One region of the Pseudomonas sp. AMR01 genome, then DNA from elsewhere that is predicted to be linked to it. Evidence: riboswitches for the same ligand, from Rfam matches in the RefSeq annotation. Region 1 holds a riboswitch; each other region holds the start of a gene.
The links. Region 1 has a riboswitch for cobalamin ahead of cobO (cob(I)yrinic acid a,c-diamide adenosyltransferase). Riboswitches for the same ligand answer to the same signal wherever they lie in the genome.
Positions count from the first base shown of each region.

Region 2: it holds a riboswitch for cobalamin, as region 1 does, so the genes downstream of both, Q7C20_RS18840 (ABC transporter substrate-binding protein) here and cobO (cob(I)yrinic acid a,c-diamide adenosyltransferase) in region 1, are expected to answer to the same signal.
Region 3: it holds a riboswitch for cobalamin, as region 1 does, so the genes downstream of both, Q7C20_RS20960 (CbtB-domain containing protein) here and cobO (cob(I)yrinic acid a,c-diamide adenosyltransferase) in region 1, are expected to answer to the same signal.

Region 1 covers NZ_JAUTYR010000008.1:130,053-140,054, forward strand. Annotated here, with positions in the region: gene Q7C20_RS10335 (C40 family peptidase) at 1-150, shown strand, start outside; gene Q7C20_RS10340 (PQQ-dependent sugar dehydrogenase) at 282-1,595, opposite strand; cobalamin riboswitch at 1,695-1,943, shown strand; gene cobO (cob(I)yrinic acid a,c-diamide adenosyltransferase) at 2,023-2,634, shown strand; gene Q7C20_RS10350 (cobyrinate a,c-diamide synthase) at 2,631-4,022, shown strand; gene bluB (5,6-dimethylbenzimidazole synthase) at 4,019-4,669, shown strand; gene cbiB (adenosylcobinamide-phosphate synthase CbiB) at 4,666-5,574, shown strand; gene cobD (threonine-phosphate decarboxylase CobD) at 5,567-6,556, shown strand; gene Q7C20_RS10370 (cobyric acid synthase) at 6,553-8,004, shown strand; gene cobU (bifunctional adenosylcobinamide kinase/adenosylcobinamide-phosphate guanylyltransferase) at 8,396-8,917, shown strand; gene cobT (nicotinate-nucleotide--dimethylbenzimidazole phosphoribosyltransferase) at 8,914-9,969, shown strand; gene cobC (alpha-ribazole phosphatase family protein) at 9,966-10,002, shown strand, end outside.
Region 2 covers NZ_JAUTYR010000022.1:58,363-68,364, reverse strand. Annotated here, with positions in the region: gene Q7C20_RS18870 (hypothetical protein) at 16-225, shown strand; gene Q7C20_RS18865 (LysR family transcriptional regulator) at 332-1,204, opposite strand; gene Q7C20_RS18860 (aldehyde dehydrogenase family protein) at 1,309-2,691, shown strand; gene Q7C20_RS18855 (sensor histidine kinase) at 2,983-3,999, opposite strand; gene Q7C20_RS18850 (RAD55 family ATPase) at 4,009-5,487, opposite strand; gene Q7C20_RS18845 (hypothetical protein) at 5,484-5,918, opposite strand; cobalamin riboswitch at 6,037-6,231, shown strand; gene Q7C20_RS18840 (ABC transporter substrate-binding protein) at 6,343-7,353, shown strand; gene Q7C20_RS18835 (FecCD family ABC transporter permease) at 7,350-8,354, shown strand; gene Q7C20_RS18830 (ABC transporter ATP-binding protein) at 8,351-9,115, shown strand; gene Q7C20_RS18825 (GNAT family N-acetyltransferase) at 9,351-9,848, opposite strand; gene Q7C20_RS18820 (hypothetical protein) at 9,845-10,002, opposite strand, start outside.
Region 3 covers NZ_JAUTYR010000029.1:35,115-45,116, forward strand. Annotated here, with positions in the region: gene Q7C20_RS20945 (ATP-binding protein) at 1-645, opposite strand, end outside; gene cobN (cobaltochelatase subunit CobN) at 1,018-4,779, opposite strand; gene cobW (cobalamin biosynthesis protein CobW) at 4,783-5,844, opposite strand; cobalamin riboswitch at 5,937-6,137, opposite strand; cobalamin riboswitch at 6,179-6,394, shown strand; gene Q7C20_RS20960 (CbtB-domain containing protein) at 6,489-6,677, shown strand; gene Q7C20_RS20965 (CbtA family protein) at 6,689-7,381, shown strand; gene Q7C20_RS20970 (cobalamin biosynthesis protein) at 7,378-7,770, shown strand; gene cobM (precorrin-4 C(11)-methyltransferase) at 7,841-8,587, shown strand; gene nfuA (Fe-S biogenesis protein NfuA) at 8,807-9,391, opposite strand; gene metH (methionine synthase) at 9,715-10,002, shown strand, end outside.

The sequences.
Region 1 (10,002 bases):
GCCGGGATCTACGTGGGCGAAGGCCGCTTTGTGCATGCGCCGCAGACGGGCGGTACGGTGAAGCTGGACACCTTGTCCAAGGCGTATTGGCAGAATGCCTACCTGAGCGCCAAGCGCGTGTTGCCGGCCAATCTGGCGCGCAACCCGTAAAGGCACACAGAGACCAGTGTGGGAGCTGGCTTGCCTGCGATGCAGTCAACTCGGTGTCTCAGTTGCACTGCGGCGATGCTATCGCAGGCAAGCCAGCTCCCACATTTGCTTTGTGTTGTGCTTGAAATCGGCTACTTAGCCGCCGACACCCGCCACACCTTATTCCCCACATCATCTGCCACCAGCAAATCCCCCTGCTGATCAATCACAACGCCCACCGGCCGGCCCATGGCTTTCTCGTCCTTGTCGAGGAACCCGGTCAGCACATCCACCGGCTGCCCTTTAGGCTGGCCACCTTCGAACGGCACGAAAATCACCTTGTAGCCACTGTGCGGCTTGCGGTTCCACGAACCGTGCTGGCCGATAAACGCGCCGTTGCTGAACTGCGCAGGGAGTTTGCTGCCCTCGGCGAACGTCAGGCCCAGCGATGCGGTATGCGGGCCCACGGCGTAATCCGGCGCAATCGCCTTGGCCACCAGGTCCGGGCTCTGCGGGTTTACCCGCACATCCACGTGCTGCCCGTAGTAACTGAATGGCCAGCCATAGAACGCGCCATCCTTGACCGAGGTGATGTAGTCCGGAACCAGGTCGCTGCCGATCTCGTCGCGCTCATTCACTGCGGTCCACAGCTTGCCGCTTTGTGGTTCCCAGGCCATGCCGTTGGGGTTACGCAGGCCTGAGGCGAAAATGCGGTGCTGGCCCGTGGCACGGTCCACTTCCCAGATCGCCGCCCGACCTTCTTCGGCCGCCAGGCCGTTCTCGCCAACGTTGCTGTTGGAGCCAACGCTCACGTACAGCTTACTGCCGTCCTTGCTCGCCACCACGTTTTTGGTCCAGTGGTGGTTGATGCTGCCACCTGGCAAGTCGACGACCTTTGTACCGGCCTGCTTGATCACGGTTTCGCCCGGTTGGTAGGGAAAACGCAGCAGCTTGTCCGAATCCGCCACATACAGGTCATTGCCCACCAGGGTCATGCCGAAGGGCGAGTTCAGATTTTCCAGAAACACCGTGCGCGTTTCGGCCACACCATCGTGGTCGGCATCGCGCAGCAGCGTGATGCGGTTCGGGCTGGGTACGCCCGCGCCGGCACGGCCCATAACCTTTTCCATTACCCAGCCGCGTATGCCTGCGGAATCATCCGGCTTGGGCGGTGCATTGGTTTCGGCCACCAGCACATCGCCGTTGGGCAGCACATACAACCAGCGCGGGTGATCGAGCCCTTCGGCAAACGCAGCCACCTGGGTGCCTGCGGCGGCGGTCGGCTTCATGCCATCAGGCCAGCCAATTGCCGGGGCGATGTTCACGGTGGGGATCAGGGTTTTGTTCGGCTCCGGCAATTTGGGCGAAGGCCCGGTGCCGTCGGACACCTGCAAGGTAGAGCTTTCACCGCAGGCGGCGAGGGTGCCGGCGACCATGATCAGTAAGGCAAGTCTTGTTTTATGCATGGTTTTCTCCTGAATACCTGTAAGGGTAGAGGAGTGCGGCAGTGGGATGGTTCAAGTGCAAGGCCAGCTTTAATTGACGCTCCACCCCCAACCCACTAACCTTCGCGGCTTGTTCCAGGTGCTCTGTGGCCCGTGGGTCGACAGAGTGAAACAGGGAAGCCGGTGAGTGAGCGCACTTGTACACAGTGCTGCCGCAACTCCGGCGCTGCCCCCGCAACGGTAAATGAGTGAAAACGGTGCTTTTTGCCACTGTATCGCACGCGATATGGGAAGGCGCATCGTCGGTTGCCCTCTCCACGAGAGCGCCACTCATGAGCCCGGAGACCGGCCTGGATCATCCAACAGCATCACGGTGGGCGATGCTTGGCTGTCTGTTTTTGTCTTTTTCCTGCCCGCCGTTTTTGTCCAGCCCCAACGGAGAGCTGCCATGACTGATTCCCCCGACCGCGAAGAACGCCACCTGGCGCGCATGCTGCGCAAAAAAGCCGTGATCGACGAGCGCATCGCCAATTCCCCCAACGAGTGCGGATTGTTGCTGGTGCTCACCGGTAACGGCAAAGGCAAGAGCAGCTCGGCGTTTGGCATGCTCGCCCGCGCCATGGGCCACGGCATGCAGTGCGGCGTGGTGCAGTTCATCAAGGGCCGCCACAGCACCGGTGAAGAGATGTTCTTCCGTCGCTTCCCCGAACAAGTACGTTTCCATGTGATGGGCGAAGGCTTTACCTGGGAAACCCAGGACCGCCAGCGCGACATCGCCGCCGCCGAAGCCGCGTGGGTCGTGTCCCGCGAACTGCTGCAAGACCCCGCCATCGGCATGGTAGTGCTGGACGAGTTGAACATCGCCCTCAAGCACGGCTACCTCGACCTCGACCAGGTGCTCAGCGACCTGCAAGCCCGCCCGCCGATGCAACACGTGGTGGTCACCGGCCGTGGCGCCAAACCTGAGCTGATTGAGCTGGGCGACACCGTCACCGAAATGGGCATGCTCAAGCACGCGTTCCAAGCCGGGATCAAGGCACAGAAGGGCGTCGAACTTTGAATCAGCCCCGTCATTGCCCGGCTGTCCTGATCGCCGCACCGGCGTCCGGCCAGGGCAAAACCACCGTCACCGCCGCACTCGCGCGCTTGCACCGCAACCTGGGGCGCAAGGTGCGCGTGTTCAAATGCGGGCCGGACTTTCTCGACCCCATGATTCACGAGCGCGCCAGCGGTGCGCCGGTGTATCAATTGGACATGTGGATGGTCGGCGAACAGGAAAGCCGCCGCTTGCTGTGGGAAGCCGCAGGCGAGGCCGACCTGATATTGATCGAGGGCGTGATGGGCCTGTTCGACGGCACGCCGTCCAGTGCTGACCTGGCGCGCCACTTCGGCGTGCCGGTACTCGGCGTGATCGACGGCACGGCCATGGCTCAGACCTTTGGCGCGCTGGCCCTGGGCCTGGCGCGTTATCAACCCGACTTGCCGTTCGCCGGCGTGCTGGCCAACCGCGTCGGCACCCTGCGCCACGCGCAACTGCTGGAAGGCAGCCTCACTGAAGGCTTGCGCTGGTACGGCGCATTGTCTCGAGAAACCGGGATCGAATTGCCCAGCCGTCATCTGGGCCTGGTGCAAGCCAGCGAGCTAAATGACCTCGACATGCGCCTGGACGCCGCCGCTCAAGCGCTGGGCAGCAGTTGCGAAGTCGCCGTGCCGCCGCCGGTGACCTTTGCCGTACCGGAAGTGATCAAGGCCGAGCCGTTGCTCACGGGCGTGCGCATTGCTGTGGCCCGCGACGAGGCCTTCGCCTTCACCTACGGCGCCAGCCTCGACCTGTTGCGGGCAATGGGCGCCGAGTTGCACTTCTTCTCGCCGATCCACGACCGCGAGTTGCCCGACGCCGACAGCCTCTATCTGCCCGGTGGTTACCCGGAACTGCACCACACGGCGCTGTCGGAAAATACCCCGATGCTCGATGCGATTCGCGCCCATCACGCCGCCGGCAAACCGTTGTTGGCCGAGTGTGGTGGCATGCTCTATCTGCTCGATTCGCTCACCGATGTCGACGGTACCCGCGCCGAGCTGGTTGGCCTGCTGCAAGGCGATGCGGTGATGCAGAAAAAACTGGCGGCCCTGGCGCTGCAAAGCGTCGAGCTGCCGGAAGGTGTATTGCGTGGCCACACCTATCACCATTCGCTGACCAGCACCGAGTGGGAGCCGATTGCCCGTGGCGTGAGCCCGAATGGCGGGCGCGGTGCCGAATCGGTTTATCGGCAGGGGCGGATGACGGCTTCCTATGTGCACTTTTATTTTCCGTCGAATCCGGCTGCTGTGGCCGCATTGTTTGCGCCTGATCGGGAGGCCGCCATCGCAGGCCAGCCAGCTCCCACACTGGAGGGTGTTTCAACTCGGTCAACTGTGGGAGCGGGCTTGCCCGCGATAGGGCCATGACCGACAACGCCTTCCCTCAAGCCGACCGCGACGCCGTCTACCGCGCCATCGCCGAACGCCGCGACATGCGCCACTTCACCGGTGGCACCGTCGCTCCCGAGTTGTTGCACCGCCTGCTCCAGGCTGCCCACCAGGCGCCCAGTGTCGGATTGATGCAGCCCTGGCGCTTCATTCGCATCAGCGACCGACAACTGCGTGGGAAAATTCAGCAGTTGGTGGAGGAAGAGCGCATCCGCACCGCCGAAGCCCTCGGCGAGCGCTCCGACGCGTTTATGAAGCTCAAGGTCGAAGGCATTCATGACTGCGCCGAAGTGTTGGTAGCGGCGCTGATGGATGATCGCGAGCGTCATATCTTTGGTCGTCGCACCTTGCCGGAAATGGACATGGCTTCACTGTCCTGTGCGATCCAGAATCTGTGGCTGGCGGCGCGCGTCGAAGGCCTTGGCATGGGCTGGGTCTCGCTGTTCGAGCCTCAGGCCCTGGCCGACTTGCTGGGCTTGCCACCCGGCGCAAAACCCCTGGCGGTGTTGTGTCTGGGACCGGTAGAGGCGTTCTACCCGGCACCGATGTTGCAGCTCGAAGGCTGGACCGATCCACGGCCGCTGAGTGACATGTTGTATGAAAATGTGTGGGGAGTGAGTCAATGAGTGTGGCCTTGCTGTGTGTCGCGGCAGTGGCGCTGGACGCGTTGCTGGGCGAGCCCAAGCGCTGGCATCCGCTGGTGGCGTTCGGCAATTTCGCCGGGCGCATCGAGAAACGTTTCAATGCCGGCGGCCGTGGCTGGCGCAGCCATGGCGTGACCGCGTGGTTCATCGCTGTCGTGCCGCTGACATTGCTGGCCACCGCCTTGTCGTGGGCGCCGTACATCGGCTGGGTGCTGGAAATTCTGGCGTTGTACTGCGCCCTCGGCATGCGCAGCCTGGGTGAACACGTGATCCCGGTGGCCCAGGCCCTGCGCAGCGGCGACCTGGACGAAGCGCGCAAACGCGTGAGCTATTTGGTCAGCCGCCAGACCACTGAATTGGATAGCACCGAAGTTGCCCGCGCCGCCACCGAATCAGTGTTGGAGAACGGCAGCGATGCGGTGGTTGCCGCGCTGTTCTGGTTTGTGGTCGCCGGTGTGCCGGGCGTGGTGCTCTATCGCCTGAGCAATACCCTTGACGCCATGTGGGGCTATCGCAACGAACGCTTCGAACGCTTCGGCTGGGCAGCGGCCAAAATCGACGATGTGCTGAACTACATTCCTGCACGTCTGGTGGCGTTGACCTACGCGGTATTGGGCAACACCCGACTGGCACTCAAATGCTGGCGCACCCAGGGCCCGACATGGGACAGCCCGAATGCCGGGCCGGTGATGGCGGCGGGCGCCGGTGCACTGGGAGTCGAACTGGGCGGCGCGGCGATTTATCACGGCGAGTTGCATCAGCGCCCGCAACTGGGAGAAGGCCCGGCAGCCGATGCCGATGCCATCGACCGAGGCTGGCAACTGGTGCAGCGCGGCGTATGGTTATGGCTGCTGATCCTTTGTGCAGGGGCGCAATTTTATGCTTGAACACGGTGGCCGGCTGCGCAAGGCGGCGATGCAGTACGGGATTGCCGAGGCCGACTGGCTCGACCTGTCCAGCGGCCTGGCGCCATGGCCGTGGCCGATCCCCGAAATCCCTCTACGCGCCTGGGCGCGGTTGCCGGAAACCGATGATGGCCTGGAGAAAGCCGCCAGCGAATATTACGGCGCCGCCCATGTGTTGCCGGTGCCAGGTTCCCAGGCCGCGATTCAGCTGTTGCCGCGCCTGCGTCGCACCGGCAAGGTCGGCGTGTTGTCGCCGTGCTATGCCGAGCATGCCGAAGCCTGGCGCCGTGCCGGGTACGTGGTGCGTGAGGTGCAGGAACAGGAAGTCGACTTCTTCCTCGACGGCCTCGACGTGCTGGTGGTGGTCAACCCCAACAACCCCACGGGGTTGAGCCTGGCGCCGCAGCGCCTGCTCGATTGGCACTCGCGGCTGGCGCAGCGCGGCGGCTGGCTGGTGGTGGACGAAGCGTTTATGGACGTCACTCCACAACTGAGCCTGGCGAGCCACGCCCATCAAGTCGGGCTGATTGTGCTGCGTTCCTTCGGTAAGTTCTTCGGCCTGGCCGGTGTGCGCCTGGGCTTCGTGCTGGCCGAGCGCAGGTTGCTCAAATTGCTCGCCGAGCAGGTCGGGCCATGGGCCGTCAGCGGGCCGACGCGGGTAATCGGCCAGGCGTGCTTGCGCGATACCGCTGGGCACACACGCCAACGTCTTCGCTGCATCGAAGCCGGCCAGCGTTTGTTTGAGCTGCTCGAGCGCCACGGCTTTCAACCCCACGGTGGCTGCGCCTTGTTTCAATGGCTGATCACCCCTCACGCCGAACGGCTGCACGAATTCATGGCCCAGCGCGGCATTCTGTTGCGCTTGTTTATCCATGACAGCAGTGTGCGTTTTGGTTTGCCCGACACCGAGGCGCAGTGGCTGCGAGTCGATGAAGCGCTGGCCGCCTACAAGGAAGTCTCATGACTACGTTGATGGTGCAGGGCACCACTTCCGATGCCGGCAAAAGTACCTTGGTCACTGCGTTGTGCCGTTGGCTGGTGCGCCAGGGTGTGGCGGTCGTGCCGTTCAAACCACAGAACATGGCGCTCAACAGCGCAGTCACCGCCGAGGGCGGCGAAATCGGTCGCGCCCAGGCCGTGCAGGCCCAGGCCGCTAACCTGGCGCCGCACACCGACATGAACCCGGTGCTGCTCAAGCCCAACAGCGACACCGGCTCCCAAGTGATCATCCACGGCCGTGCCGTCACCAGCATGAATGCGGTGGCCTATCACGACTACAAAGCCATCGCGATGCAGGCGGTGCTGGCTTCCCACGCGCGGTTAAGCGAAGCGTATCCGGTGGTGATGGTAGAAGGCGCGGGCTCCCCGGCGGAGATCAACCTACGCGCCAATGACATCGCCAATATGGGCTTTGCCGAGGCGGTGGATTGCCCGGTGTTGTTGATCGCCGATATCAACCGTGGCGGTGTGTTTGCCCATTTGGTCGGCACCCTTGAGTTGCTGTCGCCCACTGAGCAGGCGCGGGTCAAGGGGTTCATCATTAACCGCTTTCGCGGCGATATCGCACTGCTGCAACCGGGGCTGGATTGGCTGGAAGCGCGCACCGGCAAACCGGTGGTGGGTGTGTTGCCGTATGTGATGGACCTGCATCTGGAGGCTGAAGACGGTATCGACAGACGTCAGATCGACAAGGCGGCGCAGGTGCTCAAGGTGGTAGTGCCGGTGTTGCCGCGTATCAGCAACCACACCGATTTTGACCCGCTGCGTTTGCATCCGCAGGTGGATCTGCAGTTTGTCGGGCCGGGGCAGGCGATCCCTGCGGCGGACCTGATTATTTTGCCGGGCTCGAAAAGTGTGCGCAGTGATTTGGCGTATTTGCGCGCCAATGGGTGGGACACCGCCGTGGCGCGGCATTTGCGTTATGGCGGCAAGTTGCTGGGTATTTGCGGCGGCTTGCAGATGCTCGGCGAGCAGGTGCATGACCCTCTCGGGCTGGAGGGGCCTTGCGGGTCCAGTGAAGGGTTGGGGCTGTTGGCGTTCAGCACGACCCTTGAAGAAGAGAAGCAACTGCGCAATGTGCGCGGGCGGTTATTGCTTGAAGATGCCGAGGTCAGTGGGTATGAGATTCATGCCGGTGTGACGTCTGGCGATGCGTTGTCCCGAGCTGCGGTGTTGCTGGACGATGGCCGCAGCGACGGTGCTCAGAGTGCGGATGGGCAGATTTTTGGGACTTATCTGCATGGTTTGTTTGAGACGCCTGCGGCGTGCAGTGCTTTGTTGCGCTGGGCTGGGTTACAGGATGTGCAGGAGGTGGATTACCACGCTCTGCGCGAGCGGGATATTGAGCGGTTGGCGGATTTGGTAGAGCACCACCTCGATACCACTTTGTTGCGCACGTTATGTGGAATCTGATGGCCAAGTGTGGGAGCTGGGTTGCGGTGGGCATATCCGTTGCTGCGGTAACGGCGGCTGATGGTTCCGCTCTTACAGCGGGTCACTTTTGGAAAGGCCGGAAGCCGGCCCAGCCAAAAGTAACCAAAAGGCCTTCGCCCCACCACTCGGTGCCTCGCTTAGGCTCGGCATGCCCTCACTCCGGCCATCGTGGTTTACGGGGCGTCTCGGATCAAAATCAAAAGCAAGATCACAAGCACGGCGGCCTGAGAGCCGACCTGAGTGGTTGGATCAAAAGCAGATTGTGTGGGAGCTGGCTTGCCTGCGATGGCCGCGCCCCGTTTTCAGCTGACACCCCACAGTCGGCAGTCCCCGCCTCAGGCTCTGATCTCGCCGATAAAGGAACCTGCACATGCTTCAATTAATTCTCGGCGGTGCCCGTTCCGGGAAGAGCCGTCTTGCCGAAAAGCTCGCCAGCGACAGCGGTTTGCCGGTCGTTTACATCGCTACCAGCCAGCCGCTGGATGGGGAGATGAATGAGCGCGTCGCTCTGCATCGTCAGCGTCGGCCTGACGCTTGGGGGTTGATTGAGGAGCCTGTCGAACTGGCGCGGGTGCTGCGTGAAAACGCCGCGGCGGATCGCTGCCTGTTGGTGGATTGCCTGACCCTCTGGCTCACCAATCTGTTGATGCTGGAAGACCCGGCGCGCCTGGCGTTGGAGCGGGATCAGTTGTTGGAAAGCCTGGCGTCGCTGCCGGGTGAAATCATTTTTGTCAGCAACGAAACCGGTCTCGGTGTCGTGCCGCTGGGCGAATTGACTCGCCGCTATGTGGATGAAGCCGGTTGGCTGCATCAAGCCCTGGCCGAGCGGTGTCAGCGTGTTGTCCTGACGGTTGCCGGCCTGCCCCTGACATTGAAAGGTATCGCGTTATGACTGACTCCTGGTGGTTCAACCCTTGCAAAACCATTGATGTTTCGGCGCATGAACACGCACTGGCGCGTCAGCAGCAATTGACTAAACCGGCTGGCTCCCTCGGCCAGCTGGAAGCGCTGGCGGTGCAATTGGCCGGCTTGCAAGGCCAGGTCAAGCCGTCGGTGGATCAGCTGTGGATCGCGATTTTTGCCGGTGACCACGGCGTGGTGGCGGAGGGCGTGTCGGCGTTCCCGCAGGAAGTGACCGGGCAGATGCTGCATAACTTTGTCAGCGGCGGCGCGGCCATCAGCGTGTTGGCGCGGCAGTTGGGTGCGCAACTGGAAGTGGTCGACCTCGGCACGGTCACGCCGTCGCTGGATTTGCCGGGCGTGCGTCACCTGAATATCGGGGCGGGCACGGCCAATTTTGTTCACGGCCCGGCGATGACTGGGTCTCAGGGGCAGCTGGCGCTGCAAGCGGGCCGGGACAGCGTGCTGCGTGCGCGTGAATCCGGCGCGCAGTTATTTATCGGTGGCGAGATGGGCATCGGCAACACCACGGCGGCGAGCGCGCTGGCGTGTGCCTTGCTCGATTGCCAAGTGAGTGACCTCACAGGCCCCGGCACGGGCCTGAATGCCGAAGGCGTCAGCCGCAAAGTGGCGGTGATCGAGCGCGCATTGGCACGGCATGCCGGGCAACGTGATGACGTGCTGCAAACCCTGTTCAACCTAGGCGGTTTTGAAATTGCTGCACTGGTCGGCGCCTACCTGGCCTGTGCCCAGGAAGGCATCGCCGTGCTGGTGGATGGTTTTATCTGCACCGTCGCCGCACTGGTCGCCACGCGCCTGAACCCGGCGTCGCGCGAATGGCTGCTGTTTGGCCATCGGGGTGCCGAGCCGGGCCATCGTCATGTGCTGCAACACCTCGACGCCCAGCCGCTGCTCGAACTCGGCCTGCGCCTGGGCGAAGGCAGTGGCGCGGCGCTGGCGGTGCCCATGCTGCGCCTGGCCTGTGCATTGCACGGGCAGATGGCGACGTTCGCCGAAGCCGCCGTTGCAGATCGCCCGGCATGACCTTGCGTCTGGACCTGCTGCGCCATGGCGAAA
Region 2 (10,002 bases), on a different contig from region 1:
TGCCGTGAGAGCCTTATGAGAAACGACGACCTGGACCTGCGCGCCGACCGCGACGAACTGCACGACTTCACCCCGCGCGCCCCGCAAGCCAAGCGCCAGAAAAGCCTGGTGCTGCAAGTGGCGCTCGGCGTATTTCTTGGTGGGTTGGCGCTGTGGCTGGTGCAGCTGGGCGCGACGGCCATCATGGCCAAACTGGCGATGGGCACTCTGCAATTCGGCGGCTAACGCTGATCAAAAATGTGGGAGCTGGCTTGCCTGCGATGCAAGAGACTCGGTACATCAGGCACACCGAGTGGATGCCATCGCAGGCAAGCCAGCTCCCACATTAGATTTAGGTTGCGACCAGATTGCGTTCTTCCAGCAGCTTTACGAAGCTATTGAGACTCTGCGACACCGTGCCCCGCCGCCAGATCAGCCAGGTGTGCAGGATGCGGAAGCTGTCCGCCAATGGCCACACGCTCACCGCAGTAAACCCCGGCATGCTTTCCAGCATGCTGCGTGGCATCAGCGCCAAGCCGGCCCCGGCGCTGACGCAGGCAAGCATGCCGTGGTAAGACTCCATCTCGAAAATCTTGCCCGGCACTGCGCCGTCCTGTGAGAACCAGCGTTCGAAGTGATGCCGGTATGAACAGTTCGAGCGAAAGGTATAGATGTTCTCCCCCGCCACATCCTGCCCGCGCGTGATCGGCGCGTGGTGCAGCGGCGCAATCACCACCATTTCCTCCTCAAACACCGCCACCCCTTCCAGCGTGGCATGCAATACCGGCCCATCGACAAACGCTGCCGCCAGGCGCCCAGACAGCACGCCCTCAATCATCGTGCCCGAGGGCCCGGTACTCAGGTCGAGCTCGACCTTGGCGTGCTTCTGGTTATACGCCGCCAGCAACGACGGAATGCGCACCGCCGCCGTGCTTTCCAGCGAACCCAAGGCGAAGGCGCCTTGAGGTTCCTCCCCCGCCACCGTCGCGCGCGCTTCCTGCACCAAGTCGAGAATGCGCCGCGCATAGCCGAGGAAATTCCACCCGGCCGGTGACAGTCGCAGGCGACTCTTCTCGCGGATGAACAACTCCACGCCCAAATCCTGCTCCAGCTGCTTTATGCGCGTGGTCAGGTTCGACGGCACACGATGAATCAACTGCGCGGCGGCGCTGATGCTGCCTTGTTCGGCAACGGCCTTGAAGATTTCCAGCTGCACCAGGTCCAAATCATTCTCCAATCGTGAATGTATTGCTTAATATTATTCAGTTTCCAGAAAAGATATAGCCCCGTACGCTGAACTCAACTTGAATCACTGCGCAGGACGGTGCCATGAACGCGACTACCCATGCTCTCTCGATCAACCCGGCCACTGGCGAAACCGTCGGCAGCTACCTCTACGAAACCGAGGCGCAGCTGAATGCCGCCCTCGACCGCGCCACCGGCGCTTTCCGCACCTGGCGCCGCCAGCCGGTGGGCCAGCGCGCCGAATTACTGCTGGCCCTGGCTGCTGCGCTGCGTGATCAAGCAGAAGACATGGCGCAAATGATCACCCTGGAAATGGGCAAACCCATCGCCCAGGCCCGCGCCGAAATTGAAAAGTGTGCGCAACTCAGCGAGTGGTACGCCGCCCACGGCCCGGCCATGCTCGCCCCGGAACCCACGCTGGTGGACAACGGCACCGCGCACATCGAATACCGCCCGCTGGGCCCGATTCTCGCGGTGATGCCGTGGAATTTCCCGGTGTGGCAAGTGCTGCGCGGCGCGGTGCCGACCCTGCTGGCTGGCAATACGTATCTGCTCAAGCACGCGCCGAACGTGATGGGCAGCGCCTACCTGATCCAACAAGCCTTCCACAAAGCCGGTTTCGCTGACGGCATTTTTGAAGTGCTCAACGTAACCCAGGACGGCGTGTCCAGCGCCATCGCTGACCCCCGCGTCGCCGCCGTGACCCTGACCGGCAGCGTGCGCGCCGGTATCGCCATCGGCTCACAGGCCGGTGCCGCGCTGAAAAAATGCGTGCTGGAACTGGGCGGCTCCGACCCGTTTATCGTGCTCAACGATGCCGACCTCGACGCCGCCGTGCAGGCCGCATTGATTGGTCGCTTCCAGAACAGCGGCCAGGTCTGCGCCGCCGCCAAGCGCCTGATCATCGAGGCCGGTGTGGCAGAGGCCTTCACTGCCAAATTCCTCGAGGCCAGCCGCGCGCTGGTGATGGGCGACCCCACTTCGGCCGCCACTTACATCGGCCCAATGGCCCGCTTCGACCTGCGCGACGAGCTGCACGGCCAGGTCCAGGCCACGATCGAAGAAGGCGCGACGCTCTTGCTGGGCGGCAATAAAGTGCCCGGCGCCGGCAACTACTACGCGCCGACCGTGTTGGCCGACGTCACCGACCAGATGACCTCGTTCAAACAGGAACTGTTCGGCCCGGTGGCCTCGATCATCACCGCCCGCGACGCCGACCACGCGGTGGCGCTGGCGAATGACAGCGAGTTCGGCCTGACGGCGAGCATCTTCACCACTGATTCAGCGAAGGCGCGTGATATTGCCGATCAGCTGGAAACCGGCGGGGTGTTCGTCAACGCGTACAGTGTCTCCGACCCTCGGGTGGCGTTTGGTGGCGTGAAGAAAAGCGGGTTTGGGCGGGAGTTGTCGCACTTTGGCGTGCGGGAATTCTGCAATGCACAGACGGTGTGGCTGGATCGCAAGTAAGCCGGAAACGGCTGCTTTGGCTGACTGATTCCATCATGCCAAGCGGGCTTGCTGTGGCGAGCGGGCTTGCCCCGCGTTGGGCTGCGGAGCGGCCCCAGAACCTGACAATGCGGTCTGTCTGAACGAGCGCGGTGGCCTTGAAGGGGCCGCTTCGCAGCCCAACGCGGGGCAAGCCCGCTCGCCACAGCAAGCCCGCTCGCCACAGGAAGCCCGGCTGCTACAGGAAGTCCGGCTGCCACAGAGACAGCCTGCTCACCACAGGAAAGCTGCTCAGCAGAGTAATCCTGCAGGTCACAACAGCGGCAGCCTCACCACAAACTCACTCCCCTTCCCATGGCCCTCGCTGGTGGCGGTTACTTTGCCGCCATGGGCTTCGACCAGTTCGCGAACCACGGTCAAGCCAATCCCAAGCCCCGAGCCGTTAAACCCGATGGCATGGTCGTCTTGCACATACGGGTCGAAGATGTACGGCAGCGATTTAGCCGATACGCCAATGCCGTTGTCGCAGATGCTGATCTTCAACGTCTGCGCCTCAACCTTTGCAGACAACTCAATGCTGCCCGCCACTTGGGTGTACTTGGCAGAGTTGGCCAATAGGTTATGCAGAATCTGCGCGAGGCGAATGGGGTCACCGCTGACCATCACCACACCCTCCGGCAACTGCGCCGAGAAATGCTGCTGTTTGGCGTGCATTACCGGGCTACAGGCATCAATCGCGTCCCTCAGGATTTGCAGCATGTCGACGTCACGGCAGTTGATCCGCAGCTTGCCCGTACTCACGCGGGACACGTCCAACAGGTCATCGACCAACTGCGAAATATGCTGCACTTGCCCCTCGATCAGCTCGCGCATCCGCGGTAGCTGGTCGCTCGGCAGCCGAACCATGCGTTCGGCGATCATGCTGATCGGCGTCAACGGGTTACGCAGCTCGTGCGCCACCATCGCCAGGATGCTTCTCTGCTGGCCCAGCGCACTTTCAGCCGTGGCCTGCAGGTCTTGGGCGCTGAGCGCAGCGATGACCAACTGCGCATTCGCTTCGCGCAGCTCCTGGTACAAGCGTTGTTCCTCCAGACGCGGAGGCGCTGCCACGTCGGATTGCGCCAAAAGCATCGCCAGCACCAGTTGCTGATTGGCCTCGATCACTTCCTCGATGTGCTGAGTGTCCACCAGACGATCGCTGGCATCCGTGAGTTGCTGTTGCAGGGCGGCCAATACGGCGCGGGCTTCAACGGTTTTTTGGCCAAGCAGGAAGAGTTCGTGGGCCGCAGTGTTCAGCGCACGCTCATTCTTGCCGCCGTTTTCACTCATGAGTCAGGCTCATACATGTTTATCTCCTGTCACTGCAATGGCGGGCACCTGCCTGGTAGGCCGACCACCCAACAACCCCTCCTGCTCGGGCAGCATGTCGCGAATGTGCAGGCCGTTGTCGTCGATGTGGTACTGGCGCAGCTCGTCGGAGTGGGCGCTGGCGCGCACCTTGACCACCGCCATAATGCGCAGCAGACGGCTCTCGACCTCGATATAGCGCTGCACGATGATCGCGTCGGTCAAAAAGGCGGTGCCATAAGGGCTGAAACGCAGGTCGGTGTAGCGGTCTTCCAGCTCCGAGGTCATCAATACGCTGACCCCGGCCCCGGTCAGCGCGGTGACCATGCGCGACAGCGACTCGCGAAAATCTGCGCGAAAGGTCGGCGCAAGCGCCAGTTCAAAGCCCGACAGCGAATCAATCACCACACGCGTCGCCTTCAAGCGGCTGATTTCGCTGAGCAGCAATTGCACAATTTCATCGATGGACAGGTCCGGCGCGCGGCTGTCCACCAAGCCCACCTGATCGTTCTTGATCAACGTCGCCAATTGAGGGCTTTGCGAATGGTTGGGGCGTTGCTCAAACACCGCAATCACCCCGGTTTCCCCATTGCGCGCGCCTTCGGCCAAAAAGGTCGACGCCAAAATGCTTTTGCCCGAACCCGAAGGCCCGGCCACCAGCAACGAATAGCCCCGAGGCAGGCCGCCGCCGAGCATCTCATCGAGTTTCGGCACGCCCATTTTCAGCCGTTTGATCGGGAACGTCGGCGGCGATTCAACCGACGGGTCGCGCGCAGCCGGCGGGAATACCTCAATGCCCGAGGTGGCAATACGGAAGGTGTGCAGGCCCGGCAATGTTGGCTGGCCACGCATCTTCATGATTTCCATCTTGCGCACCATCGAGTTGCGCTCGACGCTTTGGCGCAGCCAGATCAAACCGTCGGCCACGGTGAAAATCGGGTTGGTGTCGGTTTCGGTGAAATATTCGCCGATCAGGAAGGTGGTCGCCTGCCAGGTGGTCATCAACATGCCCAGTTGCTGAACGAACTGCGGCAAGTTGTTGTTGGGGTTGTCCTGAGTCTGGCTGGCCAGCACCACGGAGCGGAACGAGTCGACAAACACCAGCGCCGGTGAATATTTCTCCACCTCACTGACAATGCGCCGCAATACCTCATCCAGGTCGCCTGCCAGTGTGTCGCTGGCCAGGTTGATATAGCGAACTGAATGGTTGATCGTCTCACTGTCGAAGAAATCGAATTGCTGCTGATAGCGCAGCATTTTCAGGGGCGGCTCACCGAGCACGGTAAAGAACAGCGCCGGACGCTCCGGCGTCGCCAGGGCAAACATCATTTGATGCGCGAGGGTAGTTTTGCCGCAGCCAGGCGGGCCGGCGATCAGGTTGAACGACAACTCCGGCAAGCCACCGCCCAGGACCTCGTCCAGTCCTGGCACGCCCGTGGCCAGACGGTTGATAGTCACTTTGGTGCTCATGGCGAAATTTCCTGCGAAGAGGTGTCGCTCGAAGAAGGCAGCCACACGTCAGCAAGCAAACGCGCGGTGAGTGAGGGCCCGATCAGCGTGGTCAGTAGCTCGTAGAGGGTCGTCAGCAACGCCTCACCGAAGAACAGCGCATCGGTTTGGTTTTGCTCCACGAGTACGGATTTGAGGGCCATCAGGTCCATCTTGGCCAGCACACTGTCATAGGTGCGGGCCAGGCGTGGATGGTTAGAGACGCACAAATGGAGGCTGCGGCGGTACAGCGCGGCAACGCCCTGCTGGCCGATGATGGGGGCAAGTGCAGCGCCCATATCCTGCAAAATCGACACAATCGCCTCGGCGATGCTTGCAGTGTCAGCGTGCGGACCAACACGGTGCGCCAGAGAAGCTACGATCCGGCGGCTCTCTTCGCTAAGCGTGGGCATGACTGACTAATATCTGATGAACAGTCCCTTAGCCTACACCCTATATCAGCAGATAGAGACCCCGCAGGCTGAAGCAGCTGGTTTGCGGGCCTATGAGGCTCCCCCTGCCCGGCCCGATCGACTACCATACCGCGCCGGTTCCCAAACGGGACTAATAGGGAATTCGAAACGCCGCCCGCGACGTCAATCGAAACTGCCCCCGCAACTGTAGGTGCTGAGCCTGCTCCAACACGCCACTGAGCCTTGCTCGGGAAGGCCGGAGCGCGGCGACGACGCATCAGTCAGGAGACCTGCCGGCCCAGTAACTCACTAACCGGCGGGGTGTCCGGGAAGGACGTCCTCGCCTGCCACAATCGCAGTGTTTGAGGGTGGATTTCCCAACCGTACCTCCCCAGCTTCACGTACGGTCCACGGAGATTTCCCCATGCTGCCACGCGTTACCGCCCTGCTCACCGGCCTGGGCTTCTGTGCCCTGGCCCACGCGGCCCCGACTCACTACCCGCTGACCGTGCAGAACTGTGGCAGCACGTTGACCTTCCCGGCAGCGCCAGCGCGAAGCGTCACCATCGGCCAGGCCGCCACTGAAATGCTCTACGCACTGGGCGTGGCCGACAAGGTGGTCGGCACCTCGCTGTGGTTCAACAGCGTGCTGCCCCAATTCAAGGCGCAGAACGACAACATCGCGCGCCTGGCTGATAACGAGCCCAGCTTCGAAGCCGTCATCGCCAAGCGCCCGCAACTGGTGGCCGCCGAGCTGGAATGGGTGGTGGGCCCGCAAGGCGTAGTGGGCACACGCGAGCAGTTCCACGAGCTGAAAATCCCCACCTATTTGCTGCCCTCCGACTGCGAAGGCAAGGACAACCTGGTCGGCGCCGACGGCACCCGGCTGGAGCCGTTTCGCATCTCGACGATCTACAAGAGCATCAGCCAACTGGCCGAGATTTTCGACGTACAGGGTCGCGGCCAGCAACTGAACGACGAACTCAAGGCGCGCCTGGCCAACTCCGTCGCCACCGTGCACAGCAAAGGCCTAAAACAGGCCAGCGCACTGGTGTGGTTCTCCAGTTCCGAGATGGCCAGCGACCCGTACGTGGCGGGCCATAAGGGCATTCCGCAATTCATGCTCGAAACCCTCGGCCTGCACAACGTGGTGCAGTCGGATGAAGAGTGGCCCGCCGTCGGCTGGGAAACCATCGCCAAGGCCAACCCTACCTTCCTCGTCATCGCACGCATGGACCGTCGCCGCTACCCGGCCGACGACCATGAAAAGAAACTCGCCTTCCTGCGCAGCGACCCAGTGACCCGCAACATGGACGCCGTCAAACACAATCGCATCATCATCCTCGACGCCCTCGCGTTGCAGGCCAGCATCCGCATGTTTGACGGCCTCGAACAACTGGCCACGGCCATCGACGGCTACGACCTGCCTAAATGATGCGCAGCCTACTCGCCCTCGCGCTGCTGCTGGCGGCCGTCCTCGCCGGCGTCGCTATCGGCGAAACCGCCATCTCGCCACAGGTGGTGCTGCAAGTGCTCGCCAACAAACTCTGGGCCGCCGGGTATGTGCTCGACCCGATCGACGAAGGCGTGGTGTGGAACTACCGCCTGACCCGCGCCCTGGTCGCCGCCGCGTGCGGGGCCGGGTTGGCGACGTGCGGGGTGATCCTGCAGTCGTTGTTGCGTAATCCGTTGGCGGATCCGTACCTGCTGGGCATCAGCGCCGGCGCTTCGACCGGCGCGGTGTTAGTAGCGCTGATCGGCGTGGGCGGCGGTTTGGTTTCGCTGTCGGCGGGTGCGTTTGTCGGCGCCATGGCCGCGTTCGCCTTGGTGATTTTGCTGGCGCGGGCCAGCGGCTCCACCAGCGGCACCGGCCAGGTCATCCTCGCGGGCATCGCCGGTTCGCAGCTGTTCAACGCGCTGACCGCGTTCCTGATCACCAAGTCGGCCAGTTCCGAGCAGGCGCGCGGCATCATGTTCTGGCTGCTGGGCAACCTCAGCGGCGTGCGCTGGCCGTCGGTATGGCTGGCGGTGCCGGTGGCTGTGGCGGGGTTGGCGGTGTGCCTGTGGCACCGTCGCGCGCTGGATGCGTTTACCTTCGGCACCGACTCGGCGGCGTCCCTGGGCATTCCGGTGCGCCGCGTGCAGTTCGTGCTGGTGGGTTGCGCGGCGCTGGTGACGGCGGTGATGGTGTCGATTGTCGGCTCTATCGGCTTTGTCGGGCTGGTGATTCCGCATGCCGTGCGCCTGCTGCTGGGCACCGGGCATTCGCGCCTGTTGCCCGCCAGTGCGTTGGGCGGCGCGCTGTTCTTGATTGCGGCGGATGTGCTGTCGCGCACGCTGATCAAGGGCCAGGTGATTCCGGTCGGTGTGGTGACCGCACTGGTCGGTGCACCGGTGTTTGCGCTGATCCTGATTGGCCGGAGGAATGCGCGATGAGTGTGCTGAGTTGCCGCGGGCTGGGCTTCAAAGTGCGTGAGGCTGAATTGCTGCGCGATGTTCACCTGGACATTGAACCGGGCGAGACCTTGGGGATTGTCGGGCCGAACGGCTCGGGCAAATCCACCCTGCTCAAGTTGCTCGCCGGGTTGCGCGCGCCCGCATCCGGCGAAGTGCGGTTGGGGGGGCGGCGCCTGGGTGATTTGTCCCGCCGTGCTATCGCGCAACAACTCGCGGTTGTGGAACAACAGGCGGATACCGACGACGCCATTCGCGTGTTCGACGCCGTCGCGTTGGGCCGCACACCGTGGTTGTCGGCGCTGAGCCCGTGGTCAGGCGAAGACGACGCCATCGTGCGTCAAGCCTTGCATGACGTCGACGCCACCCACCTGAGCCAGCGGGCCTGGCGCAGCCTCTCCGGCGGCGAACGCCAACGCGTCCACATCGCCCGCGCGCTGGCGCAACGGCCGCAGATTTTACTGCTGGATGAGCCGACTAATCACTTGGATATTCAGCATCAATTGGGCATTTTGAAAGGCGTGCAAGCGCTGCCCGTGACCACCCTGATTGCCCTGCACGACCTGAATCAGGCGCTCACCTGCGATCGTTTGGCCGTGCTCGATCGCGGGCAATTAGTCGCGCTGGGCAAACCGCTGGAAGTGCTGACACCGCAGAGGTTGCAAGACACCTTCGGCGTGCAGGCGCACTACCTGACAGACCCGTTCGACGGCGCGCAAATACTGCGGCTGCGCCCCAACTAACGGCCTGACCACAGACTTCCAAAACACCATAGCTCAAATGTGGGAGCTGGCTTGCCTGCGAAGACGGCCGCACTGCCGAAAAAATATTGCCTGACCCACCGCTATCGCAGCATAGGCATCTACATAACTTTTAGAGGCTGGCGAATCTCTCTGTGGCGAGCGGGCTTGTCCCGCGTTGGGCTGCGTAGCAGCCCCAGAACCAGCCACTACGAAGTGTCTGATACACCTTGGGAACCTACAGCACCCGCTGCATATGGGTCGTCCGCCACACCGGATCAGCTTCGATGTCGGCAATATCGAACCCCTGCCGAACCCAGAAATCAACCGCCCCAGGCAGAAATGGATGAGTGTGCAGGTACATCACCTCAACCCCATCCGCCCGCGCCATTCCCTCCAGCGCACGATACAACTCACCCGCCAAACCCGAACGACGAAACGGCGGGAGCACAAACAGCCGCACCACTTCCACCGTCTTTCGACCCTGGTAATCAAGCTGGGAAAATCGCCCGTCATACGGCAAATAACCGACAGCCGCGACGATCTGATCCTCATCACAGACGACGAGAAATTTCCCGCCACCCCCAAGATAGACCGCCTCAAAACGCGCTAAATCATCCGGCATTCCAGCGGCGCTGAGCTTCGGAAAAAGCTCGGCACGGGCCTGCAAGACAAAGGTCAACACGTCAGGAATATCGGCGCCAGTGGCCGCCCGAATCACAGGCCGCACGCTCATATAACCTTCACCTCGGTAATACCCACCACTTCTGCCTGCGCAAGCACCGCCTCCGGCATCGCATCCGGTGGGGGCATGATCAAGCCGTTTTCGGCGTCACCAAAATGCAGCGCCAGCAGATGCATCGCGGCCTCATGCACGGCCAATTCAGACT
Region 3 (10,002 bases), on a different contig from region 1:
CGCCCGCGCCTGGGTGCAGCGCTCGCGCAAGGCTGCCTGCGGCTCGGCCCACTGCTTGCAAAACCCGACGGGGTCACTGTCGAAATCCAGGCGACGGCGGATGATCTGCCCGCGCTCGGCCGGCAGGGTCTGCCCGCTCAGCGCCACATTGAAGCCGAAGCGGTCGAGCAGTTGCGGGCGCAACTCGCCCTCCTCCGGGTTCATGGTACCGATCAGCACGAAACGCGCGGAATGCCGATGGGAGATGCCGTCACGCTCGATCAGGTTGGTGCCGCTGGCGGCCACGTCCAGCAGCAGGTCAACCAGGTGATCGGCCAACAAGTTGACTTCATCGACGTACAGCACGCCGCCATCCGCCTTGGCTAATACACCGGCGGAAAACTGCGCGCGACCTTCGCCCAGCGCCGCGTCCAGATCCAGCGTGCCCACCAGGCGCTCTTCGGTAGCGCCCAATGGCAAGGTGACAAACTGACCACTCGCCAACAGGTCTGCCAAGCCGCGCGCAAGCGTGGATTTGGCCATCCCGCGCGGGCCCTCGATCAACACACCGCCGATCTTCGGGTCAATGGCGGTCAGGCACAGCGCCAGTTTCAATTCGTCAGCGCCGACCACGGCGGACAGCGGAAAATGCGGGATATCAGTCATGCGAGCCCTCGGTCAACTTCATCAATCTGGAAATGCCCCGTGGCAAGCGGGCCTACTGTGGCAAACAGGCTTGCCCTGGAGAGCGGGCTTGCTGTGATAAGCAGGCTTGTTGTGGCGAGCGGGCTTCTTGTGGCGAGCAGGCTTGTTGTGGCGAGCGGGCTTGCCCCGCGTTGGGTGGCGAAGCCGCCCCAATACAGGCAAACGCGGTCTGCCAAGCACTCCTCTGCGCCTGGTTCTGGGGCTGCTGCGCAGCCCAACGCGGGGCAAGCCCGCTCGCCACAACAAGGCTGCTCGCCACAGTGTGCCTGCACGCCCCGACAGACGTGCCCGCTCGCTGCAACTGACCGCCAACAACACGCCAAGCGCGGCATCTCAGCTGTCTTCTTCTATGTCCAGCAACAGGTTTTCCAGGGCTTCCTTATAAGCGCCCGGTTCCTGCCACATGCCGCGCTGTTGAGCTTCGAGCATGCGCTCGGTCATGTCGCGCAGGGCGTCGGGGTTGTGCTGCTGCACAAAGTCCCGGGTATCAGGGTCAAGCAAATACGCGTCGGCAAGCAACGCATATTGGTGATCATCGATCAGCGCGGTGGTGGCGTCGAAGGCGAACAGGTTGTCCACCGTCGCCGCCATCTCGAACGCGCCTTTATAGCCATGCCGCTTCACGCCCTCGATCCACTTGGGGTTGGCGGCGCGGGAACGGATCACCCGGTTCAGCTCTTCCTTCAGCGTGCGGATTTTAGGCAGGTCCGGCTGGCTATGGTCGCCATGGTAGCTGGCGGCCTTGTCGCCGCTCAGGGTTTCCACGGCGGCGAGCATGCCGCCCTGGAACTGGTAATAGTCATTGGAGTCGAGCAGGTCATGCTCGCGGTTGTCCTGGTTCTGCAACACGGCCTGCACCTGACTCAGGCGCTGCGCGAACTGTTCGCGGGCGGCGGTGCCTTCATCCGACCCGCCATAGGCATAACCGCCCCAGTTCAGGTACACCTCGGCCAAGTCTTCGCGGCTTTGCCACAGGCGACCGTCAATTGCGCCCTGCACACCTGCGCCATACGCGCCGGGCTTGGCGCCGAAAATGCGCCAGCCAGCCTGTTTCGCCGCCGCCTCTTCATCCAGGCCAGACGCGAGCAGCGCCTCCCGCTCGCTGCGCACTTTGGCGGCAAGCGGGTTCATGTCGTCCGGCTCATCCAGCGCGGCCACCGCCTGCACCGCCGCATCAAACAGGCGGATCAGGTTGGCGAACGCATCGCGGAAGAACCCGGACACCCGCAGCGTCACGTCAACACGCGGGCGGTCGAGCAAGCTGATCGGCAGGATTTCAAAATCATCCACGCGCTGGCTGCCCGTCGCCCACACCGGGCGTACGCCCATCAGCGCCATCGCCTGGGCGATGTCGTCGCCGCCGGTGCGCATGGTGGCGGTACCCCAAACCGACAAACCGAGTTGGCGCAAGTGGTCGCCGTGGTCCTGCAAATGCCGTTCAAGAATCAAATTGGCTGACTGGAAACCGATCCGCCACGCCGTGGTGGTGGGCAGGTTGCGCACATCCACGCTAAAGAAATTGCGCCCGGTGGGCAGCACATCCAGGCGACCACGACTCGGCGCGCCGCTTGGCCCGGCCGGCACAAAACGCCCGCTCAGGGCATCCAGCAACCCTTGCATCTCTGCCGGGCCGCAGGCATCCAGACGCGGCGCGACGACGATGCGCAGGCTTTCGATCACCGCCTTCACGTCTTCCCAACCGGGTTCTTCCAACTGCTCAAGCGGCCCTTCCAGCGCCTGCTCGATCAAACGCGCGGCGTACAATTCCAGGCGCTCGCGGGTATCGCCGGCGGTGCGCCACAACTGCGCGTCAATCTGTTGCAGTACCTCGGGACGGCGCCCGGTCCAGGGCTCGGCCAGCGCACAGTCCAGCGGATCAAAACCCAGCTGGAATGCCTTGGCCAACACCCGCAGCAAACTCGATTGCGGGCCACGCCCGTCGCCACGGGGGATGCGCAGCAAGGCGAGCAAGGTGTCGATGCGCAAGCGGCCTTCGGGCGACTCGCCGAAAATATGCAGCCCGTCGCGGATCTGCGATTCCTTCAAATCACACAAATAGGTGTCGAGGCGCGGCAGCCAGATGGCGGCGTCGGCGTCGCTGTCCATTTCAAGCTCTGCGTCGATGCGGGTTTCGCGCACCAGCTTGAGAATGTCTTTTTGCAGCTCAAGGGCACGTCGCGGGTCGAGCAACTGCGCCTCGTAATATTCATCGGCCAACAGCTCAAGATCACGCAGCGGGCCATAGGTTTCGGCGCGGGTGAGCGGCGGCATCAAGTGGTCGATGATCACCGCCTGAGTGCGGCGCTTGGCCTGGGCGCCCTCGCCCGGGTCGTTGACGATAAACGGATAGATATTCGGCAAAGGCCCCAGCAGCGCGTCGGGCCAGCAGTTTTCCGACAGCCCAACGCCCTTGCCCGGCAGCCATTCGAGGTTGCCGTGCTTGCCCACGTGAATCACGCCGTGGGCGCCGTAGGTGTGGCGCAACCAGAAGTAAAACGCCAGATAGCCGTGGGGCGGCACCAGGTCCGGGTCGTGATACACCGCGCTGTGGTCCACCTGATAACCGCGCGCCGGTTGAATGCCGACAAAGGTCAGGCCCAGGCGCAGGCCGGCGATCATCATGCGGCCATCGCGGCACATAGGGTCGTTTTGCGGGTTGCCCCAGCGCGCTGTCACCGCTTGGCGATTGGTTTCAGGCAAGCGATTGAACATCGCCTGGTAATCGTCCAGGCCCAGGCTTTGGTGGCACGGACGCAAGTCGAGGCTGTCCAGGTCGTTGGTCACGCCGCCAAGCAAGTCGTGGATCAGCGCGGTGCCGCTGCTCGGTAAAACATCGGGCACCGGATAACCTTCAGCCTGCAGCGCACGCAGGATATTCAGCGCCGCCGCCGGCGTATCCAGGCCCACACCGTTGCCGATGCGACCGTCGCGAGTCGGGTAGTTGGCGAGGATCAGCGCGATGCGTTTGTCGGCATTCGGCACCCGCGCCAGCTCGACCCAACGCCGCGCCAGTTCGGCAACAAAATCCATACGCTCGGGCGCAGCGCGATAGCACACCACGTCCGACTGGCTGCGCTCACTGCGCCAGGCCAGGTCCTTGAAGCTGATCGGCCGGCTGATGATGCGCCCGTCCAGCTCCGGCAAGGCAATGTGCATCGCCAAGTCACGCGGGCCGAGGCCTTGCGCACTGGCCTTCCAGCCGGGCTCATTGTCTTGGGCGCAGATGGCCTGGATCACCGGAATATTGCGACGAAACGGGCGCACATGCGGCGCTTCGGGGCTGGACTGGGCGAAGCCGGTGGTGTTCAGAATCACCGCTGCCTGCACGTCATCCAGCAGGTCCTCGACCACCGTGAGGCAACCGGGCTCTTTTAAACTGGCCACCGCGATGGGCAACGGGTTAAGGCCCGCCGCCTGCAAGCGTTGGCAAAACACGTCGATAAAGCCGGTATTGGCCGCCTGCAAATGCGAGCGGTAGAACAGCACGGCGGCCACCGGGAACTCGGGGTTCCAATCCGCTTGCCAATCATTCAAGCGAGCGTCGGCTTTACGCGGGTGATAAATCGCCGTGCGCGGCAGGGTGCGCGGTTCGGCCCAGGCATAGTCGCGACCCAGGTATTCACTGGCCAGGCAGCGATAAAAATCCAGAGCATTGCCCATGCCGCCCTGGCGCAGGAAGTGCCACAGGCGGTCGCGCTCAGCCACACCCACTGTGCTCAAAGCGCTGAGTTCCGGGTCGGGGCGATCACACCCCGGCACGAGGATCAACTGCACGCCGCGCTCGGCCAACTCCACCAGGCGCTCGATGCCGTAACGCCAATAGCCGATGCCGCCATGCAGCGAAATCAGGATGACCCTGGCGTGGCGCAGCACCTCATCGACGTAGAGGTCGACCGAAGCGTGATTCTGCACCTGCATCGGGTTGGCCAGGCGCACGCTGGGGTAGTCGTCGGGCAACTGCTGCGCCGCTTCGGCGAGCAGCGCCAGGCTCGAATCACCGCTGCACAGGATCACCAGTTCAGCGGGGGTTTGGCCGAGGTCGGCAATATTGTCGTCCGCGACAAAACCACCGGGCTGAGTCCTGAGCAGGTGCATGGGTTAAACGCTGAGCGCGGCGCGCAATTGCGCTTCAAGGCCCACCGCATCCAGCTCTTGGCCGATCAGCACCAGGCGCGTGATGCGCGCTTCGTCAGCGCCCCAGGCGCGGTCGAAATGCTTGTCGAAGCGCGTGCCCACGCCCTGAATCAACAGGCGCATCGGCTTGTTCGGGATCGCCGCGAAGCCTTTGACGCGCAGGATGCCGTGCTGCACCACCAGCTGGGTCAAGGCGTCGAGCAGCAGCGACTCGTCAGCTTGCGGCAGGTCGATGGAGATCGAGTCAAACGCGTCATGGTCGTGATCGTCTTCACCTTCGTGGTGATGATCGTGATGGCTGTGGCGCCCGTCGATGTGTTCCTCGGAGCCTGCGCCCAGGCCGATCAACACGTCCAGCGGCACGCGACCGCTGCTCGCTTCGATGATTTTCACCGCTGGCGGCAATTCTTCAGCGACTTCCAGGCGCACGCGGGCCAGGTCTTGCGGGCTGATCAGGTCGGATTTGTTGAGGATGACCAGGTCGGCGCTCGCCAGTTGGTCGGCGAACAGCTCGTGCAGCGGCGATTCGTGGTCCAGGTTCGGGTCGAGTTTGCGCTGAGCGTCTACTTGATCCGGGAACGCGGCGAACGTGCCAGCGGCTACGGCCGGGCTGTCGACCACGGTAATCACCGCGTCAACGGTGCAGGCGCTGCGAATTTCCGGCCACTGGAAGGCTTGCACCAGGGGTTTTGGCAGGGCCAGGCCCGAGGTCTCGATGAGGATGTGGTCGAGGTCACCGCGACGCGCCACCAACTCGCGCATCACCGGGAAGAACTCTTCCTGAACCGTGCAGCACAGGCAACCGTTGGCGAGTTCGTAGACGCGGCCGTTGGCTTCTTCTTCGGTGCAACCGATGGAACACTGCTTGAGGATTTCACCGTCGATGCCCAGCTCGCCGAACTCGTTGACGATCACGGCAATGCGACGGCCCTGAGCGTTGTCGAGCATGTGGCGCAACAAGGTGGTTTTACCCGAGCCGAGAAAGCCGGTAACGATGGTGACGGGGAGTTTGGCCAGTGTTTTCATCGGATGCCCTTTGGGGCGGGCATACGGGACGATAGGCCCTGCGACAGCGCGCAGCAGCTGATTTCGTCACCGGATCACCCCGCCCGGTTAAAGTAGAAAATCGGTCACGAGGCAGGTCTCCTGGCTTGGGGCTTGCGGGTCTCTCGACCGGCGCCGGCTGCGCCTTCCCGCCGTAGTGGCAGTGGCGTGGCAGTCAGTTAAACCCTTCACAGTTGCGGGGGCAGCCACGGCTTGAACCGTGTTCCCTTCTTAGCTTCGACCTCGGTCGAAGAACCTCGAAGGTGCAAGGCTACAGGTGCTCGGTCAGTTTGACTACCGCCGCTCTGCATGCTTTCCTACCCGCCTTGTTTCGGGTGCCCTTCACAGGGTGAAACGGGAAACCGGTGACTCATGTTCACACGACAGTCCGGTGCTGCCCCCGCAACGGTAAGCGAGCGAAACGTCATATCCACTGTGCCCCTTGGGCATGGGAAGGCGACGTTTTCAGGCTGACTCTCCCGCAGAGCGCCCCTCGCAAGCCCGGAGACCGGCCCGAAAAAATCAGATAACAAACCCGCGGTGGGCGGGCGCTGTTCGAACCCTGCGTGCCCGGCTCGCGGGGTCTTATGCGCCTGCGTCACCCTGAAACCCAGAAGGGACGCGCCATGTCGATCATCAGTAGCACCTCGCACACCGCCAGCAGCACCGCCACCTTGAGCCAACGCCTGACCGCCGCCATCGGCGCGTCGATCCTCGGCGCGTGCCTGGTGTATTTCGCCGGTTTCTCGCACATCGAAGCGGTGCACAACGCCGCCCACGATACTCGCCACAGCGCCGCGTTCCCGTGCCACTGAGGCCTGTCGACATGATCAAGCGCATTGCCCAGACCGCAGGTTTTACCGGCCTGCTCGCCGCCCTGTTGCTGACCCTGCTGCAAAGCTTCTGGGTCGCCCCTTTGATTGTGCAGGCGGAGACCTTTGAAAAGGCTCCGGCAGCGCATGAACATGCCCCTGGCGCAGCGGCGCACACTCACGACGCCCAAGCTTGGGAACCGGAAGACGGCTGGCAGCGCGTGCTGTCGACCACCGGCGGCAACTTGGTGGTTGCCGTGGGCTTTGCGCTGATGCTGGCTGGCCTTTACACCTTGCGCGCGCCAACCCGCGCGGCCCAGGGCCTGTTATGGGGCTTGGCGGGTTACGCGACCTTTGTTTTGGCGCCCACGCTGGGCCTGCCGCCTGAGTTGCCGGGTACCGCCGCTGCTGATTTGGCACAGCGCCAGGTCTGGTGGATCGGCACCGCCGCGTCCACGGCTGCCGGTATCGCGTTGCTGGTGTTTGGCCGCGGCTGGCTGTTGAAAGTGTTGGGCGTGGCGATCCTGGCGGTGCCGCATGTAATCGGCGCGCCGCAGCCTGAGGTGCATTCGATGCTGGCGCCGGAGGCACTGGAAGCGCAGTTCAAGATTGCCTCGCAGTTGACCAACGTGGCGTTCTGGCTGGCCCTGGGCCTGATCAGCGCCTGGCTGTTTCGCCGCAACCGCGACGGTCAATACTCGGCATGACCCTGGTGGTCGGCCTGGGCTGCCAACGGGGTTGTGACGTTCACACCCTGCTGGCGCTGTTTGACGCCGCCCTCGCCGAGGGCGGTATTGAGCGCTCGCGCATTACCGCCCTGGCCAGTATTGATCGCAAACAGGATGAGCCGGGGTTGCTCGCTCTGGCCGAACACCTGAGCCTGCCCTTTCAATGTTTCAGCGCAGAACAACTGGCCCCCTATAAGGGCCGCCTGAGCCACACATCCGACGTGGCGTTTGCCCACACCGGCTGTTACGGCATCGCCGAAAGCGCGGCCCTGGCCCTGGCTGAACACCTCTGCAACGCCCCTTCGCGGCTGCTGATCACCCGCAAAAAAACCGCCCAGGCCACCTTTGCATTGGCTTGCGCAGGCTAAAATCCCGATAATCAGTGCGCCCGATCATGAGCACTTTTCATGCTCGCCCGTTTTTCGACAGGAACCCCCCATGACCGTCTACTTCATCGGCGCCGGCCCCGGCGATCCGGAATTGATCACCGTCAAAGGCCAGCGGCTGATCCGCAGCTGCCCGGTGATCATTTATGCCGGCTCACTGGTGCCGGCGGCGGTGCTGGAAGGTCATCAGGCGCAACACGTGGTCAACAGCGCCGAACTGCACCTGGAACAGATTATTGAGCTGATCAAGGCGGCTCACGCCAACGGTCAGGACGTGGCGCGCGTGCACTCCGGCGACCCGAGTCTGTATGGCGCGATTGGTGAACAGATTCGCCACCTGCGGGCGCTGGGCATCCCGTTCCAGATCATCCCGGGCGTTACGGCGGTGGCAGCCTGCGCGGCGCTGCTGGAGGCCGAGTTGACGCTGCCCGACATTGCCCAAAGCGTGATCCTGACGCGCTATGCCGATAAGACAAGCATGCCGGCAGGTGAGGATTTCGACAGCCTGGCGCGTCACGGCACCACCATGGCGATTCATTTGGGAGTTAACCATTTGGAGAAGATCGTCGCTGAACTGCTGCCGCATTACGGCGCGGATTGCCCGATTGCCGTGGTGCACCGCGCGACCTGGCCGGATCAGGACTGGGCTGTCGGCACCTTGACGGATATCGCGGCGAAGGTGGCGGCGAAAGGGTTTCGGCGCACGGCGTTGATCCTAGTTGGCCGAGTGTTGGCAGACGACAGTTTCAGCGAGTCCTCGCTGTACCGCGCAGGCCACGCTCACCTTTATCGCCCCTGAATAAGCAATGGCATGAATGCAAAAACCTGTGGGAGCGGGCTTGCCCGCGATGGCGGTGTATCAGTCCATAATTCAATCATGGGTAAAACGCTATCGAAGGCAAGCCAGCTCCCACAGTTGAGCTGTTTTGTTAGATAGATTGTGTAAGGTATTGAATTTCAGGCATAAAAAACGGCGCTCACGGGGCGCCGTTTTTTATGTTCGCAGTGAACACCTTACTCAGTAGTAGGCGTTTTCTTTCTGCGTGTGGTCAGTCACGTCGCGTACGCCCTTGAGCTCCGGGATGCGCTCGAGCAGGGTGCGCTCGATGCCTTCACGCAAGGTCACGTCCGCCTGGCCACAGCCCTGGCAGCCGCCGCCAAACTTGAGCACGGCGATGCCGTCATCCACGACGTCGATCAAGCTGACCTGACCGCCGTGGCTGGCCAGCCCCGGGTTGATCTCGGTTTGCAGGTAGTAATTGATGCGCTCGTTGACCGGGCTGTCAGCGTTGACGTTCGGCACCTTGGCGTTGGGGGCCTTGATGGTCAGCTGGCCGCCCATGCGATCGGTGGCGTAATCGACTACGGCGTCGTCAAGGAAGGCTTCACTGAAGTTGTCGATGTACGCGGTGAAGCTTTTCAGCCCCAGGGCGGTGTCTTCAGGTTTTTCTTCGCCGGGTTTGCAGTAGGCAATACAGGTTTCTGCGTACTGGGTGCCGGGCTGGGTGATAAAGACGCGGATGCCGATACCCGGGGTGTTCTGCTTGGACAGCAGGTCAGCCAGGTAATCGTGGGCGGCGTCGGTAATGGTTATGGCAGTCATGGAAACTCCTCACAGGCTTGGCGGGAGTTTACGCCAAATTGTTGCGCAGGTACAAAGTCCTAGTGTTTTTGTCGGGTTATTTTTGGATGCTTATCCGTTGGTGCGTTAGGCCTGATATCGGTTCGGCTCTTTCAGCGGGTCACTTTGGCGAGAGCCCCAAATGCCGGCCCAGCCGAAAGGTCTGTGCCCAACAGTTGTTGCGCTTGTCACGGCAAGCCGCCACAACAACATGAGCGATATTCATGCAAAACCTGTACATGCTCTAATTTGGCACAGGTTTGCTATGATTCACACCCTCCGAAATGCCTGACCAGAGTAGTCCCATGTCCGATCGTAGCGCTCGTCTGCACGCCCTTCATCAAGCCCTCAAGGAACGCATCCTGATCCTCGACGGCGGTATGGGCACGATGATCCAAAGCTACAAGCTGGAAGAACAGGACTACCGTGGCAAACGCTTTGCCGACTGGCCCAGCGACGTCAAGGGCAATAACGACCTGCTGGTGATCACCCGCCCTGACGTGATCGGCGGCATCGAAAAAGCCTACCTGGATGCCGGCGCCGACATCCTCGAAACCAACACCTTCAACGCCACCCGTGTGTCCATGGCCGAT